One region of the Microbacterium sp. UCD-TDU genome, then DNA from elsewhere that is predicted to be linked to it. Evidence: predicted binding sites of a transcription regulator. Region 1 holds the regulator's gene; the other holds the start of a gene.
What was found. Region 1 encodes LexA, which represses DNA repair genes until DNA is damaged. Its sites were predicted from a motif close to TCGAACANNTGTTCGA; they were not measured.
Positions count from the first base shown of each region.

Region 2: recA (recombinase RecA) is a predicted target of LexA. The motif match lies at 2,834-2,849, and genes of this name have one in related genera.

Region 1 is NZ_AOSO01000005.1:546,538-552,304, forward strand. It holds gene ftsX (permease-like cell division protein FtsX) at 1-601, shown strand, start outside; gene smpB (SsrA-binding protein SmpB) at 665-1,141, shown strand; gene D514_RS22595 (prolyl oligopeptidase family serine peptidase) at 1,152-3,032, opposite strand; gene lexA (transcriptional repressor LexA) at 3,161-3,847, opposite strand; gene D514_RS22605 (LysM peptidoglycan-binding domain-containing protein) at 4,137-4,505, shown strand; gene D514_RS22610 (histidinol-phosphate transaminase) at 4,573-5,658, shown strand; gene hisB (imidazoleglycerol-phosphate dehydratase HisB) at 5,655-5,767, shown strand, end outside.
Region 2 is NZ_KB454447.1:794,941-800,707, reverse strand. It holds gene D514_RS34220 (DNA translocase FtsK) at 1-1,028, shown strand, start outside; gene pgsA (CDP-diacylglycerol--glycerol-3-phosphate 3-phosphatidyltransferase) at 1,028-1,603, shown strand; gene D514_RS34210 (CinA family protein) at 1,600-2,085, shown strand; gene D514_RS34205 (helix-turn-helix domain-containing protein) at 2,226-2,534, shown strand; gene D514_RS34200 (DUF3046 domain-containing protein) at 2,553-2,777, shown strand; gene recA (recombinase RecA) at 3,047-4,096, shown strand; gene D514_RS39260 (regulatory protein RecX) at 4,552-4,965, shown strand; gene miaB (tRNA (N6-isopentenyl adenosine(37)-C2)-methylthiotransferase MiaB) at 5,013-5,767, shown strand, end outside.

The DNA.
Region 1 (5,767 bases):
CAAGGAAGAGACCTACGCCAAGCTCGTCGATCAGCTCGGCGCCGACCAGGCGAGCGTGCTCACGCCCGACCAGGCCTTCGAGGTGTTCTTCGTCACCATGAAGGACCCGGGCCAGTCGCAGGTGCTCGCCGAGGCGTTCAGCGGACAGGCCGGTGTGGAGCAGGTCAAGGATCAGCTCCAATACCTCGAGCCGTTGTTCTCCGCGTTGACCGTCGCGACATACATCGCGGTGGGAATCGCTGTCCTCATGCTCATCGCAGCCACCCTCCTGATCGGAACCACCATCCGGCTGTCGGCGTATGCCCGACGCAAGGAGATCGGCATCATGCGCCTGGTCGGAGCGTCCAACCGCTTCATCCAGACGCCGTTCGTCCTCGAAGGCGTGTTCGCCGCCTTCCTCGGCTCGGCCCTGGCCAGCGCCGCGGTCGTGGCCGGCGTGCACTTCGGCGTCAACGGCTACCTTCGGGGCCGGGTCCCGTTCATCACGACATGGGTGACGATGCAGGATGCCGCGCTCGTGGTTCCCGTGCTGATCGGCATCGGCGTCATCCTCGCCGCGCTGTCGGCCGGTTTCGCGATCCGACGCTGGCTGCGTACCTGATAGCCTGAAAGGCTGCTCGGTCGGATCGATCGATCGAGCTCATCACGGCAACAGGAGAGCATCATGCCCAGGGAACGCGGAGAGAAGGTCATCGCGACCAATCGTCGCGCACGTCACGACTACACGATCGAGAAGTCGTACGAAGCGGGGATGGTGCTCACCGGCACCGAGGTCAAGTCACTGCGTCAGGGACGCGCCAACCTCAGCGACGGCTACGCGTTCGTCAAGGGGAACGAGGTCTTCCTCGACTCCGTGCACATCCCCGAGTACTCGCAGGGGCACTGGACCAACCACTCGGCCAAGCGCATCCGCAAACTCCTGCTGCACCGCGAGGAGATCGCCAAGATCGCGCACGCGGTGTCAGCAGGCGGATACACCCTGATCCCGTTGAAGCTCTACTTCTCGGACGGTCGCGCCAAGGTCGAGATCGCTCTGGCGAAGGGCAAGCGGGAATACGACAAGCGCCAGACCCTGCGCGAGCGTCAGGACACCCGCGAGGCCGACCGCGCCATGCGGCTGCGCAACCGCGTAGGGGAGTAGCCCCCGCCCCTCACAGGCGCGGTTCGAACCCGAACACGCGGCCGAGGAACCTCAGCTCCCGCTCGAGGGCGTCGACGATCGTCTCCGCGCTGCGGAAGCCGTGCCCCTCGGCGGGGTACAGCACGTATTCGTGGTCGATGCCGCGGGTCGCGAGCGCGTCGCGGATCGCTTCTGACTGCGACGGCGGAACCACGCGGTCCTCGCCACCCTGCAGGAGCAGCACGGGCACATCGATGCGCTCGGTGTGGGTGAGCGGGGAACGCTCGATGTACAGATGCTCGTACTCGGGGAGCGGTCCGACCAGGCCGTCGATGTACGACGCCTCGAAGTCATGCGTCTCCGCCACCAGCATGCGCAGGTCGGCCACGCCGTAGCGGCTGATCCCGGCGGCGAAGGCGCCACCGCGGACCAGCGCCGACAGCACGGTCCAGCCGCCTGCCGAACCGCCGCGGATCGCGATGCGGGCAGGGTCGGCGAGTCCGGCGTCGGCGAGTCCGCGGGCGGCCGCGATCACGTCGTCGACGTCGACCACGCCCCACTGGCCGTCGAGTCGCTCGCGGTAGGCGCGGCCGTAGCCGGTGGATCCGCCGTAGTTCACGTCGAGCACGCCGATGCCGCGGCTCGTGTAGAAGGCGATCGCCGCTGACGCCGCGCCGGTGACGTGCGCCGTCGGTCCGCCGTGCACCAGCACGACGTAGGGTGCGCGCTCAGCGTCGGGCGCCGACGTATCGGGGTTGGCCGGAGGATAGGCGAATGCGTGCACCGCGCCGCGGGGACCCTCGATCTCGATCGGGATGGACGCGGGCATCCACTGCGGATCGACCGGCTCGCCGCCGCGTACGGCGATGACCTCGCCGGATTCGACGTCGACGCACCACAGGCCCGCCGTCGCCCGAGAGCCGTTGCCCGAGAGGAGCGCCTTGGTGCCGTCGACGGCATCGATGCTCACGTGACCGTCACCGGGGAAGTCGATCACGCTCACGCCGCCGTCGGCATCGATCACGACGACCTCGTCGCGGCCGTTCGTGCGGACGGCGACGATGCGGCCGTCGTCGAGCGGCTGGTACCAGCGGTTGCCGAGCACCCAGAGCCCGTAGCCGGTGTCGGCATCGACAGGAGCGCCAGCAGGCGCGAACGGTCGCGCCGGCCCGGTGGGAGTCACCCCGTCGAGTGTGATGCGCTGCAGAGCCCAGCGACCGTCGGGATCGTCGGCGAAGATCAGTTCCGCGTCGCTGAGCCACTCGGGCTGCAGAGCCGCCCGCGAGGGGATCGTGTGCGGCGTGCCGCCGGCGACCTCTGCGACCTGCACGTGCGCGTCCTCCCACGGCATCCGTCCCCGCTCCCAGCCGACCCATGCCGCGCGGGTCCCGTCGGGAGAGAGGGCAGGGTGGGCGAAGAAGCCGTCTCCCTCCGCGATCACCCTGATCGCGGACGGGTCTTCGGCGGCGGATCCATCGAGCGGGATCTCGATGATCGAGCGGAGGTGCGGCGTGGTCGAGAGGTCTTCGCGCACGGCCAGCAGGCGGCCGTTCTGCACGCGCAGGCCTCCGTGCGAGGGACCGGGGGCGGTGAGGGCGACGGGGTCGGCTCCGACGCTCAGACGGTGCACCCGCTGGTCTCCTGCGTCGACGAAGAACAGCGTGCCGTGCTCATCCGCCGTCCAGGCGCCTCCGCCGTACTCGTGCACGCGAGACCGCGCGCTCCAGGGGGTGGGGAGGATCTCGGAGCCGGAGGAGCTCCGCACCGTAACGCGTCCCTTCTCGGCAGGTACCGACTCACCCCACCAGATCTCCGCACCGACGAAGCGGGCTCCGTCGATGCGCGGAGAGGAGGCCGCGACGGAGGCCGCGGAGAAGGGGGAGGTCCAGGAACCGTAGGGGGACGACGACATGATTCGAGCCTAGGCGTCGAAGGTGGACGCCCGTGCGTCAGGACGGGAGCATCGCGGTCTTGACCCGTCGCCCGAAGACACGAAGCCCCTCCCGGCACCCGGGAGGGGCTTCATCGTGCCGTCTCGTCTCAGACGGCGCGCAGTACTGCCACGATCTTGCCGAGGATCACGGACTCATCACCGAGGATGGGCTCGAACGCGGAGTTGCGGGGGAGCAGCCAGGTGTGGCCGTCGCGGCGACGCAGCACCTTGACGGTGGCCTCGCCGTCGAGCATCGCCGCCACGATCTCGCCGTTCTCGGCGCTGTTCTGGGAGCGGACGACGACCCAGTCGCCGTCGCAGATGGCGGCATCGATCATCGACTCGCCGGAGACCTTGAGCATGAAGAGGTCGCCCTTGCCCACCAGCTGGCGGGGGAGGGGGAAGATCTCCTCGACCTGCTGGTCGGCGGTGATCGGCACGCCGGCTGCGATGCGCCCGACGAGGGGGACGAGCGCGGCGTCTCCGACCGGGGTCGCCACGTCGGCGGGGCTCTCGGTGCTGGTGCCAGGCAGATCGATGAGCACTTCCATGGCTCTCGTCTTCCCGGGGTCGCGGCGCAGATAGCCGCTGAGCTCGAGCTGCCCCAGCTGGTGGGTGACGCTGGAGAGGGACTTGAGGCCGACGGCGTCGCCGATCTCGCGCATGCTCGGCGGGTAGCCGTGGTGCGCGATCGAGTTCTGGATGACCTCGAGGATCGCCATCTGCTTCGGGCTGAGGCTCTTCCGGCGGCGCGTGCGCGGTGCCTCCGACTCGGGGGCAGAGTTCTCGCTCATGGTGCTCCTTCAGTGCGTGATCCGACGTCCCTCTTCGAATGTCGGAGGCCCGTGGTGGGGTGTCCTTATCGAAACCGTATCCGAGAATCGGGCCGATCTGGAAGATCTGTTCGAGCGTGTCGGCCTAATCGTCGGTGGGGTTTCGAAGAATACTTGACAGATGTTCGAACTCGAAGATATCTTCGGTACGTAGCTTCGCATTCACGGCTCCCGGCCGAGGCGGGAATGCGAACGCTACGCCAACTTCCCCGGTGGCCTCACGGTTCCGGGACAGGCTAAGGAGCACCACATGAGCAGCATCAGCTTCAGCACCGCAGCAGTCATTCCGGCGTCGACCCGTCCTTCGACGCGACTCCGGCTGACGACGCGTGGCCGCGCCGTGCTGCTGGCCTTCGCCTCTGTTCCGCTCGCGGTCGGCATCGCGTTCGCCGCGCTCAGCGGTGGCAGTGCGATCGCCTCGGGTGCAGACACTGCAGCCGTCAGCGTCGAGACCGTCACGGTCATGCCGGGCGACACGCTCTGGTCGATCGCGACCGGCGTCGCCCCCGACGCCGACCCGCGCGACGTGATCGGTGAGATCAGCCGGATGAACCTGCTGCGTGGTGGCGAGCTCCAGATCGGTCAGACACTGGCCATCCCGGCCCAGTACGTGAACTGATCCCCGCCGCGGCGTCGCTGCAGCAACTTTGCGTCACCGACTTGGGGCGCCGCTTAACATGGGAAGGGTGACCCTCTCCCTCAACGATCTCCCGCTACGTGATGATCTTCGCGGACTGACGCCGTACGGCGCTCCGCAGGCGCCCCTTCCGATCGCGCTCAACGTGAACGAGAACACGCATCCGATCCCGGATGAGGTGGCCAGCGACATCCTCGACGACATCGCCGTGGCGATCCGCGACGTCAACCGCTACCCCGACCGGGAGTTCAGCACCCTTCGTGAGTCGTTCGCCGCGTATCTGGGCCACGGGCTCACCCCCGAACAGATCTGGGCGGGCAACGGGTCCAACGAAGTGCTCCAGCACATCCTCCAGGCGTTCGGCGGGCCGGGGCGCACCGCGTTCGGCTTCGCGCCCACGTACTCGATGTACCCGCTGATCGCCCAGGGGACGGGGGCGCGGTGGATCGCCGGCACCAGGCAGCCCGACTACACGATCACGCCGGAGGAGGCCGCCGAGCAGGTGCGGGCCGCCGACCCCGACGTGGTGATCCTCTGCTCGCCCAACAACCCCACCGGCACGCCGCTGGGGCTCGACGTCATCGAAGCCGTCTACGACGCAGCGCGGGGCATCGTGATCGTCGACGAGGCCTACCAGGAGTTCGCTCCCCGCGACGCGGTGTCCGCATTGACGCTGCTCGAAGGGCGTCCGCGGCTCGCCGTCTCGCGCACGATGAGCAAGGCGTTCGCGTTCGCGGGCGCTCGCGTCGGCTATCTCGCGGCGGATCCGGCATTCATCGACGCGCTGCGGCTGGTGCGTCTGCCGTATCACCTGAGCGCCCTCACCCAGGCAGCGGCCATCGCGGCACTGCGCAACGCCGACGTGATGCTCGGGATGGTCGAGGAGATCGTCGAGCAGCGCGACAGGATCACGGCGACCCTCGAGGCGCTCGGCTATCAGCCGCACGAGACGTGGTCGAACTTCGTGCTGTTCGGCGGAGTCGCCGACCCGAAGGCGACGTGGCAGCAGCTCTACGACCGCGGCGTGCTCGTGCGCGACGTCGGCATCCCCGGCCACCTGAGAGTGAGTGCTGGAACCGAGGCGGAGACCACCGCGTTCCTCGACGCTCTGGCCTCGATAGGATCGGCTTCATGAGCACCACCGCACTGACCCTGCGCACAGCGAGCCGCGTGCGCAGCACGTCGGAGTCCACCGTCGAGCTCGAGCTGAATCTCGACGGCACCGGTGCGAGCCGCATCGACAC
Region 2 (5,767 bases), on a different contig from region 1:
ACCTGATCACGCCCATCATCACGAACCCCAAGAAGGCGGCGGAAGCGCTGCAGTGGGTCGTGAAGGAGATGGACATGAGGTACGACGACCTCGCATCCTTCGGCTTCCGTCACATCGACGACTTCAACCGTGCCGTGCGCGCGGGCGAGGTCGAGCTGCCGGTGGGCAGTGAGCGCGTTCTGAAGCCGTACCCGTACCTCCTGGTCGTGGTCGACGAGCTCGCCGACCTCATGATGGTCGCCCCTCGTGACGTGGAAGACTCGATCGTGCGCATCACGCAGCTGGCGCGAGCCTCCGGCATCCACCTCGTCCTCGCGACGCAACGACCGAGTGTGGACGTCGTGACCGGACTCATCAAGGCGAACGTCCCCTCACGTCTGGCCTTCGCCGTCACCAGCGTCACCGACAGCCGCGTCATCCTCGACAGCCCCGGCGCCGACAAGCTCATCGGCCAGGGTGATGCGCTGTTCTCGCCCATGGGCTCGTCCAAGCCGTTCCGTCTGCAGGGCGCCTGGGTCGACGAGAAGGAGATCGACGCGGTCGTCAAGCACGTCACCCGTCAGGCACGTCCGGACTATCGTCCCGATGTGCAGGAGGCGATGGAGCCGACCAAGAAGAAGGAAGTCGACGAGGACATCGGCGACGACCTGGAGCTGTTGCTCGCGGCTGCAGAGCTCATCGTCTCGTCCCAGTTCGGCTCGACGTCGATGCTCCAGCGCAAGCTTCGTGTCGGCTTCGCGAAGGCCGGTCGCCTCATGGACCTGCTGGAGTCGCGCGAGATCGTCGGTCCGTCCGAGGGATCCAAGGCGCGAGACGTGCTGGCCACGGCCGAGCAGCTCCCGCAGGTCATGGCGAAGCTCCGCGGAGACGACGTGCCGGCCTTGCCGTCGCCATCCGCAGCCCCGGTCGCTCCGCCCGTCCCACCCCTTCCTCAGACACATGATCCGATCGCGGCCCAGTACGAGGGGCTTCCCGAGGTGGAGGCCGAGGGCGACGAAGACGCCTGGGGCCTGACAGGACGCGACTGATGGCCATTCCTCGGCAGCTTCCCAACGCCATCACCGTCGCGCGCATCCCGCTGGCGGTCGTCTTCTTCATCCTCTTGCTGCTGGGCGGCCAGTACGGCCTTCCCGACCCCGGCCTCCGTTGGGCCGCCGCGATCATCTTCATCGTCGGTATCTCGACGGACTGGGTCGACGGCTACCTCGCACGCAAGTACGACATCGTCAGCGACTTCGGCAAACTCTGGGATCCCATCGCCGACAAGATGCTCACGGGCGCTGGATTCATCGGGCTCGCCATCCTGGGCGAGGTCAGCTGGTGGATCGTGGCGATCATCCTGGTGCGCGAGTGGGGGATCACGATCCATCGACTCATGGTCGCCAGCGAGCATGTCGTCGCTGCGGCCTGGATGGGCAAGATCAAGACCGCGTTCCAGGGGGTGGCGCTCGGCTGGGCACTGCTTCCGTTGCACTACCTCATCGGTCTCGACGCCTGGACACTGATCACCTTCATCCTCATGCTCATCGTCCTGGTGCTCACGGTGGTGAGCGGCATCGACTACATCGTGGCGCAGGTGCGGGGTTCGCGCCGGAAGCCATGAGCCAAGAGAGCGCCGCGGTCCTTGCGGCGCTGGGGCGGCGCGGGTGGACGCTCGGGATCGCCGAATCGCTCACAGGTGGGGCTCTGTGCGCGGATGTCGTCGCCATACCCGGCGCGTCCGCGGTGCTTCTCGGGGGCGTCGTCGCCTACGCGACGCCGGTGAAGGCGACCGTGCTGGGAGTGGACGCGGCTCTTCTGGCCGCACACGGACCGGTGCACCCGCAGGTCGCTGTGCAGATGGCCGACGGCGTCAGAGACGTGGTCGGTGTCGGGGGTGCGCCCGCGGATGTAGGCGTGTCCACGACGGGGATCGCAGGCCCGGACTCCCCGGACGGGCAGCCGGTGGGTACCGTGCACATCGGAGTCGTGACGCCTGTGGCGTCGCGGACCACGGCCTTCCACTTCAGCGGGGACCGCGACGCGATCCGGGCGCAGGCCGTGGCGGCAGCACTCGGAGAGGTGCTCGCGATGGTGGCGGAATAGTGACGCCCTCAGCCTGGTTGTCTCTGTAGTGCTCACACTAAAACCACAGAGTGCAGGGGTAGATTCTGTGCATGCCAGGGGTACTAGACTGGCTGTCTCATCGGGGGAGACCTCGAACGATCACATGGGAGGAGGTTCCGATGATTCTTGTTCGACAGGAAATCGGCGATGTGCTGAGGGACTTCCGCCTGCAGAAGGGGCGCACGCTCCGGCAGGTCGCAAGCAAGGCGTCGGTTGCCCTCGGCTACCTCAGTGAGGTCGAGCGCGGGCAGAAGGAGGCGTCGAGCGAGATCCTCGCATCCGTCGCCGACGCGCTCGACGTTCCCATCTCTACGATCATGCGCGAGGTCGGAGATCGCATCTCCGTGCTCGAGGGCATCCAGGTGTTCCCGGACGTCGTTCCGGACGACCTCGTGGCCTCGATCGAACCCCAGCTCTCTCTCCACTGACCCACGGTCAGACCAGCGATGCGTCGTAGCGAGTTTCTCCGCGCCGTCGAGACGGAGTTCCAGGCGCGCGCCTCCTCTCTGGTGAACGACCTCGGTCTCAGCGCCGTCGGCGGCCGCACGGCTGTCGAAGCGCTGGCCGACGGCACTCCACCGCGCGAGATCTGGTTGGCGCTGTGCGCCGAGATGGATGTGCCGGACAACAGGCGGCATGGCGTCGGCAGGCAAGAGCCGCGCGGACGCTGATCCGCCCCTCGATGTCCGATGCTTACGGGACACGCGATGAGATCCACGGCGTGTCGTCGAAGATCTGTTCGAAGCGGGCGTAGTCTTCTGCACAAGTGGTTCAGGGAGTCTGTTCTCCACGGTATGTGAGCTCGCGGCGTCGATGTCGGTGGCCTCTCCTACGGTGGAAAACGAGCCGAAGAGCCATTACGCCTTGTCGGAGAGTTTCTCCCAACCGGGAGAGCCGCGACAGCCTACAGGCGGCATCACGCGCGCAGAAGGAGCACATCATGCCATCACCCGCCGACCGCGAGAAGTCCCTCGAGACCGCCCTCGCCCAGATCGACCGCCAGTTCGGAAAGGGCTCGGTCATGCGGCTGGGCAGCGATGAGCGTGCCCCCGTGGCCGTCATCCCCACCGGCTCCATCGCCCTCGACGTCGCCCTCGGCGTCGGAGGTCTCCCGCGTGGTCGAATCGTCGAGATCTACGGACCGGAGTCCTCGGGTAAGACGACTCTCACCCTGCACGCGATCGCGAACGCTCAGCGCGCCGGCGGCATCGCCGCCTTCATCGACGCCGAGCACGCGCTCGACCCGGATTACGCCGCGAAGCTCGGTGTCGACATCGACGCGCTTCTGGTCTCCCAGCCCGACACCGGTGAGCAGGCGCTCGAGATCGCCGACATGCTCGTGCGCTCGGGGGCCATCGACCTCATCGTCATCGACTCCGTGGCCGCGCTCGTCCCTCGCGCCGAGATCGAGGGTGAGATGGGCGACTCGCACGTGGGTCTGCAGGCACGACTCATGTCACAGGCGCTTCGTAAGCTCACGGGTGGTCTGAACCAGACCAACACCACGATGATCTTCATCAACCAGCTTCGCGAGAAGATCGGTGTGTTCTTCGGCTCGCCCGAGACCACCGCCGGTGGTAAGGCGCTGAAGTTCTACGCCTCGGTCCGTATGGACATCCGTCGTATCGAGACGCTGAAGGATGGCACCGACGCGGTCGGAAACCGCACCAGGGTGAAGGTGGTGAAGAACAAGATGGCGCCGCCCTTCAAGCAGGCCGAGTTCGACATCCTCTACGGCGTCGGCATCTCCCGCGAGGGCAGCCTGATCGACTTCGGTGTCGAGCACGCCATCGTGAAGAAGTCGGGCTCGTGGTACACCTACGACGGAGACCAGCTGGGCCAGGGCAAGGAGAACGCGCGAACGTTCCTGCTCAACAACCCCGACATCGCGCTGGCCATCGAGACGCAGATCAAGCAGAAGCTCGGCATCGGCGGCGCGGCTGCTGTGCCGGCGGCTGCAGACGAGCTCGCCGAGCGTCGTCCGGCCTGATGAACGACACTCGTGGGGGCGATCCGGATCGGATCGCCCCCATCATCCCCCTCTTCGGCGGTGCATCGAAGAAGCCTGCCTCGCCGCGACCGGCTCCGACCCCGGAGCGTGGCCACGAGGCGGAAGAACCTTCGCCACGTACCGGCGATGCGGCCGTATGGCGTACGACCTGGGATGCGCCGCCCGCGGGGGTTTCACGTATCGACGAGAGCGACACAGGCACACCCAGCGATCGGCACCCCGCACGAGGAGTCAGGGGCAGCTCTGCCACAGAGTCTCGCTCAGCAGGTTCCGCTCCTCGTCTCCGTGCGCTCGGCGACGAGCCGAGCGACGGCATCGACAGCGGAGAGACGGCGACGCTCGACGAGATCCGAGTCTCGGCAGAAGAGTCGCTCGTGCGCAAGCTACGGGCTCGGTCGTTGTCCATCTCCGAGTCGCGGCAGGTGTTGAGGGGTGTGGGTCTCGACAGCGGCATGATCGACGATGTGATCGACGACTTCTGTCGTCGTGGCTATCTCGATGATTCCGCTCTCGCGGGGGTCCTCGTGACGTCGGGTGTGGAACGGAAAGGCCAGGGGAGAGTGGCCTTGTCCCGCGCGCTCGCCCAGCGGGGCATTCCGCGCGACGTGATCGACGCTGCTCTCGACGAACTCCCTGACGATGATGACGAGCGCGCGCTCGAGTTCGCACGTGGCAAGGCGCGATCGATGGGGCGACTCGACCCCGACACGGCTCTCCGACGATTGGTGGGCCAGCTCTCCCGTCGCGGCTACAACGGAGCTGTGGCGATGAAGGCCGCGAAGTCCGCGCTGCGGGAGGCCGCCTTCGGTGGTCCGACCTCCGGCGTCCGCTTCGTCGATTCCGACTGAGGCGGCGACACGCCCCTGCTCAGCAGCGGCTCGTACAATGGGTGATCATGACTATCCCGCGCAGTGAACCGACGATCATCGGCGCGTCCTCGGCAGCCGTCGACGACGACGGACGACAGCGATCGTATGAAGTGCGCACCTTCGGGTGCCAGATGAACGTGCATGACTCCGAGCGTCTTTCGGGGTCGCTCGAGAGCGCGGGCTACGTACGTGCGCTCGACGGCGCCGAAGCCGACGTGGTGATCATCAACACGTGCGCGGTCCGCGACAACGCCGCGGGCAAGCTGTACGGCACGCTCGGACACCTCGCGTCCGTCAAGCGGCGCAAGGACGGCATGCAGATCGCGGTCGGCGGTTGTCTGGCACAGATGGACAAGCAGGCGGTCCTCGATAAGGCCCCCTGGGTCGACGTGGTGTTCGGCACACACAACATGGGGTCGCTCCCGGGCCTTCTCGAGCGCGCGCGGCACAACGGCGACGCCGAACTCGAGATCCTCGAATCGCTCGAGGTCTTCCCCTCCACGCTGCCGACCAAGCGCGACTCCGCACACAGTGGCTGGGTCTCCATCTCGGTCGGGTGCAACAACACGTGCACCTTCTGCATCGTGCCGAGCCTTCGCGGCAAGGAGAAGGATCGGCGTCCTGGCGACATCCTGAACGAGATCCGCCTCCTCGTCGAAGACGGCGCGATCGAGGTCACGCTTCTCGGCCAGAACGTGAACTCCTACGGGGTGGAGTTCGGTGATCGTCAGGCGTTCGGCAAGCTGCTGCGGGCGGCCGGCGAGATCGAGGGGCTGGAGCG